Linked DNA regions of Collimonas fungivorans Ter331. The protein of the gene in region 1 interacts with the protein of each later gene in a pairwise test. Links are inferred from orthologs where the notes say so. Each region holds a gene or a part of one and is shown on either strand. Other genes may lie near its edges.

Region 1 (2,835 bases):
CCGCCGTTTTCGAAAGCGTGATCGGCCATGACTGACATGATCGCCAATACGCAAAAGGCCGCCTGGTTCATCGCCGGCACCGACACTGAAATCGGCAAGACGCTGATCGCCGGCGCTCTGCTGCATGGGCTGACAAAAACCGGCGTGCGCAGCGCCGGCATGAAACCGGTTGCCGCCGGCGCCGAACTGCGCAACGGCGCCTGGCACAACGACGATGCCGATGTCCTGGCGGCGGAAGCCAGCGTGACGCTGCCGCAGGAGATGACCACACCGTTCCTGCTGCGCCAGGCGACCGCGCCGCATATCGCCGCAGAGCAGGAACAGCGGAGCATAGAACTGGCGCATATCCTCTCCTGTTACCAGCAGATCGCAGCGCTGGCCGATGCGGTGGTGGTCGAAGGCGTCGGCGGCTTCCGGGTGCCGCTCAACGATACCCACGATACCGCCGACCTGGCGCAGCAGCTCGGCTTGCCGGTGGTGCTGGTGGTGGGTTTGCGGCTGGGCTGCATCAGCCACGCGCTATTGACGGCAGAGGCGATTGCCGCCCGCGGCTTGCGCCTGGCCGGCTGGGTCGCCAATACCGTCGACGCCGCCATGCTCAACGCCGACGCCAATATCGCGGCGCTCAAAAGCCGCATCGACGCACCATTTCTAGGCCATGTGCCGCGCATGGACGAGCTGCCGGCCAGGGCGCTGGTCGAGGCCGCGGCCAGCCATCTGGATTTTTCACGTTTGCCGGATTGGCCCAAGCCATCCGTCGCCAACCTTATTTAACCGTATTCCCTCAACACAAAGGAAGTCAGATCATGTCATCGCAACCAATTACATTCCAGCCAGCGAATTCAATCACACAGAAACCTATGGTCCTGCCAGCCGACGCCAAATGGCCGGTGCAAACCGTGCTGGACTTGTTCAATCTGCCGTTCAACGAACTGATGTTCAAGGCGCAGCAAATCCACCGCGAAAACTTCGACCCTAACGAAGTCGAACTGGCGACCCTGCTGTCGATCAAGACCGGCGGCTGCCCGGAAGATTGCGGCTACTGCCCGCAGGCAGCGCGCTACGACACCGGCGTCACCGCGCAAAAGATCCTGCCGCTGGACACCGTGCTGGAAGCCGCGCGGCAAGCCAAGGCGCACGGCGCGACCCGCTTCTGCATGGGCGCGGCATGGCGCGAGCCGAAAGACCGCGACCTGGAAAAGGTCGAAGAAATGGTGCGCGAAGTCAAGGCGCTCGGCCTGGAAACCTGCGCCACGCTGGGCATGCTGGGCGAAGGCCAGGCTGAACGCCTGAAGGGCGCCGGCCTCGACTACTACAATCACAATCTCGATACCGCGCCGGAAATCTACGGCGACATCATCACTACCCGCGATTACCAGAATCGCCTCGATACGCTCGACAGCGTGCGCGGCGCCGGCATCAAGGTCTGCTGCGGCGGCATCGTCGGCATGGGCGAATCGCGCCTGCAGCGCGCCGGCCTGGTGGCGCAGCTGGCGAACCTGGAGCCGTATCCGGAATCGGTGCCGGTGAATAACCTGGTGCAGGTCGAAGGCACGCCGCTGCACGGCATCGACCCGATCGACCTGTTCGAATTCGTGCGCACCGTGGCAGTGGCCCGCATCACCATGCCGAAGGCGCGCGTGCGTCTGTCCGCCGGCCGCCGGCAGATGGGCGAGGCGATCCAGTCGCTGTGTTTCCTGGCCGGCGCCAACTCGATTTTCTACGGCGACAAGCTGCTCACGACCGGCAATCCAGAAGTGGAAGAAGACCGCGCCTTGCTGGAAAAACTCGGCATGCACTCGCGTTCATCGGCATTCGATGCGCGTTGCGAAGTCACTGCCGACAACAACACCCAGCCACAATAAAACCAACAGGGGGAGACCGCATGTTTACCAAGATACTGATTGCCAATCGCGGCGAGATCGCCTGCCGCGTGGCAGCCACCGCGCGCCGCATGGGCATCAAGACCGTGGCCGTGTATTCGGATGCCGATGCCGGCGCCAAGCACGTCGCGGTATGCGACGAGGCGGTTCTGATCGGACCGGCCGCGGCCAAGGAAAGTTATCTGCGCGCCGACAAGATCATCGAGGTAGCCTTGGCTAGCGGCGCCCAGGCCATCCATCCGGGCTACGGTTTCCTGTCCGAGAATGCGCAGTTTGCCCAGGCTTGCGCCAAGGCCGGGCTGGTATTCATCGGCCCGCCGGCCAGCGCAATTTCGGCGATGGGTTCGAAGTCGGCCGCCAAGGAATTGATGGAAACAGCCCAGGTGCCGCTGGTGCCGGGTTATCACGGCGAAACCCAGGACGCCGATTTCCTGCAGCAGCAGGCCGACAAGATCACCTATCCGGTGTTGCTCAAAGCCAGCGCCGGCGGCGGCGGCAAGGGCATGCGCATCGTCGAGCAAAGCGCCGATTTCAAGGCTGCGCTGGCTTCCTGCAAACGCGAAGCCATCAACAGCTTCGGCGACGACAAGGTGTTGGTCGAGCGCTACCTGACCCGTCCGCGTCATATCGAGATCCAGGTGTTTGCCGATACCCAGGGCGATTGCGTCTACCTGTTCGAACGCGATTGCTCGGTGCAGCGGCGCCACCAGAAAGTGCTGGAGGAAGCGCCGGCGCCGGGCATGACGCCGGAACGCCGGCGCGCCATGGGTGAAGCTGCAGTAGCGGCCGCCAAGGCGGTAGGCTATGTCGGCGCCGGCACGGTGGAGTTCATCGCCAACCAGGACGGATCTTTCTATTTCATGGAAATGAACACCCGCCTGCAAGTGGAGCACCCGGTGACGGAAATGATTACCGGCCTCGACCTGGTCGAATGGCAGTTGCGGGTAGCGTC
Region 2 (2,833 bases), 130 kb from region 1 along the record:
CATGGTTTTGGTCAGCGCTTCGGCGCGCGGCGGGTCGTTGAAGGGCTGCGGGCCTTCCACCCACAGCGGTTCATGCACCGTAATCGTCGGCTTGGCGGCGCGTGCGCCGTTGGCGAAGGCGATGCCGTTCTTTTGGCGCAGGGCGGTATTGCTGGCGCCGATCAGCCCGATCTTGCCGCTGCCCGAGGCCAGCGCCGCCTGCATGCCAGCCAGGTAGCTGGCTTCGTTTTCCCGGAAAGTGATGCAAGTGATATTGCTGGCGGCGTTATCGATGCAATGCTCCAGGATCAGGAAGCGGATCTGCGGCGCCTGGCGCGCGACCTTGTCCAGTATTTCCTTGAATTCGATGCCCATCACCACCACAATCGCTGCGCCTTGCTGGACCGCATTGTCCAGCTGCTGCTGGCGGCCGGCGCGAGTCGGCTGGCTTTCCAGAGTGCTGGCTTGCAGCCGGTACAGCTTGGCGGCATTGCTGACGCCGCTGCTGCCTTGCTGCAACAGGACGTCGTCGTTGTTCGGCACCGGCCGCACGTAAATGATCTTGGGCAGCTCGGCGGCGCTGCCGATGACGCTCACGCTGGCCAGCAGCAGCGCCAGCGGCAGCAATAGCAGCCACCAGCGAATACGGGGTGTGCGGCATTCCTGTTCAGGCATGGCGGAACCTGCGTCGGCGCAGGACGGGCGGCGGATCGGCGGCATTGTCTCTTCCTCTTTATAAGGCGCCGGATCTGATGCCGGCGCTCGTTTGCCTGTATATATTGCTGGCAAAGCGGCCGCGGACCATGTGAGGCAGGTTATACAAGGTATAGCGCCGGCCTGATATCGGCAAAACAAGCATCACCATAAGCGCCACCATATTTAACTTTTGATTACAGCGGCTGCGTGATACCGTTGCAACGAGACAGATAGAATCTGTATTTAGCGGCTTATCTCACCTGGTTCAGGAATATGTGTCAGTTACTTGGAATGAATTGCAATGTCCCGACCGACATTGTGTTCAGCTTTACCGGCTTCGCCACGCGCGGCGGCCAGACCGATCACCATAGCGACGGCTGGGGCATCGCCTTCTTCGAAGGCAGCGGCGTGCGCCATTTTGTCGATTACCAGGCGGCCATCGCATCGCCGGTGGCGGAATTGATCCGGCGCTGCCCGATCAAGTCGAAAAACGTCATCGCCCATATCCGCAAAGCCACCCAGGGCCAGGTTGCCTTGCAGAATTGCCATCCGTTTGTACGTGAACTGTGGGGCCGCTACTGGGTGTTCGCCCATAACGGCGACCTCAAGGAATTTGCGCCGCTGCTGGACGGCCCGTACCGGCCGGTCGGCAATACCGACAGCGAACTGGCTTTCTGCTACCTGCTGCAGCAGCTGCGCCGCCGTTTCGGCGATGCGCCGCCGGCGCAGGCCGAGCTGACGCTGGCCTTGCGCGAACTGACGCAGCAGATCGCCGCCCACGGCACCTTCAACCTGATGCTGTCGGACGGCTCGGCCCTGTACACCCATTGTTCCACCAAGCTGTACTACATCGTGCGCCAGTTTCCGTTTGCCGAAGCGCACCTGTCGGACGAAGACGTCAGCGTCGATTTCTCGCAGGTGACCACACCGCAAGACCGGGTGGCGGTGATTGTCACCGAACCGCTCACCACCAACGAGGTGTGGACCAAGTTTGGCGAGGGCGAGCTGATCGTTTTTGTCGACGGCCAGCCGGTCCGGGAGTAAGCCGGGTCAGGTGTAGTCGATCGTCAACGGCGCGTGGTCGGAGAAGCGCTCGTCCTTGTAGATCGCCACGGCATGCGCATTGGCGGCGATGCCAGGCGTCGAGATGTGGTAATCGATGCGCCATCCCACATTCTTGGCCCAGGCCTGGCCGCGGTTGCTCCACCAGGTGTATTGTTCTTCGCGCTGGTCGACCTGGCGAAACACGTCGACCAGGCCGACCTGTTCAAACAGGTGGGTGAGCCAGGCGCGCTCCTCAGGCAGGAAGCCGGAATTTTTCTTGTTGCCCTTCCAGTTCTTCAGGTCGCGTTCCTGGTGCGCGATATTCCAGTCGCCGCAAATCACGACTTCGCGGCCGCTTTCCCTGAGCTGCTGCAGGTGCGGCAGGAAGGCTTCCATGAAGCGGAACTTGGCGATCTGCCGTTCTTCGCTGGAGGAGCCGGACGGGCAGTACAGCGAGATCACCGTCAGGTCGCCGAAATCGCATTCCACGTAACGCCCTTCGGCGTCGAATTCAGGGTTGCCGAAGCCGATCCGCACCGCATTCGGCTTGCGTTTGCTATACAGGCCGACGCCCGAATAACCTTTTTTCTCGGCGTAATGGAAATGGCCGGTGTAGCCTTCCGGCGCCAGGAATTCCGGCGTCATGTCGGCGGCTTGCGCCTTCAGTTCCTGGACGCAGATGAAATCGGCTGACTGCTTGGCCATCCATTCAAAAAAGCCTTTTCTGGCCGCTGAGCGGATGCCGTTGAGATTGGCGGAAATAATTCTTGGCATGTTTTGTCGATAAAAAGGGTAATAAGAAGATGCCTAAGGATAACCGAAGGTCCGCTATCGTGCGCGAGGCAGGTTTCATGGTTAAAACCTGCCGCGAGCAGGCATGGTGTTTGCACTTACTGCTGTGGAAGGGATGAACTCCATTTAAAATGGCGGTCTGGTGTCGCTAATGTGCTGTAACAGCGACAAAATTTGTCAGCCTCAACCGTCTGGAGTGCATTTTGAACAATTTACGTCAACAATTTATAGAATTTGCGGTCAAGGCTGGGGTATTGAAATTCGGCGAGTTTGTGACCAAGGCAGGGCGCACTTCCCCCTATTTCTTCAATGCGGGCATGTT

Evidence for each region.
Region 2: the proteins of bioB (region 1) and CFU_RS21480 interact in binary tests that used the Escherichia coli proteins (3 or more experiments, as listed by UniProt). The link is inferred for Collimonas fungivorans Ter331 from one-to-one orthologs.

Annotation. Positions count from the first base shown.
Region 1 is NC_015856.1:4,955,491-4,958,325, reverse strand. It holds bioB (biotin synthase BioB), read left to right. Parts: upstream 1-806; coding sequence 807-1,865; downstream 1,866-2,835. Other genes in the region: CFU_RS22115 (acetyl/propionyl/methylcrotonyl-CoA carboxylase subunit alpha), read left to right, coding at 1,886-2,835; bioD (dethiobiotin synthase), read left to right, coding at 28-774; bioA (adenosylmethionine--8-amino-7-oxononanoate transaminase), read left to right, coding at 1-35. UniProt on the Escherichia coli protein: Catalyzes the conversion of dethiobiotin (DTB) to biotin by the insertion of a sulfur atom into dethiobiotin via a radical-based mechanism.
Region 2 is NC_015856.1:4,828,060-4,830,892, reverse strand. It holds CFU_RS21480 (class II glutamine amidotransferase), read left to right. Parts: upstream 1-948; coding sequence 949-1,719; downstream 1,720-2,833. Other genes in the region: pyrE (orotate phosphoribosyltransferase), read left to right, coding at 2,715-2,833; CFU_RS21475 (exodeoxyribonuclease III), read right to left, coding at 1,726-2,493; CFU_RS21485 (BMP family ABC transporter substrate-binding protein), read right to left, coding at 1-699.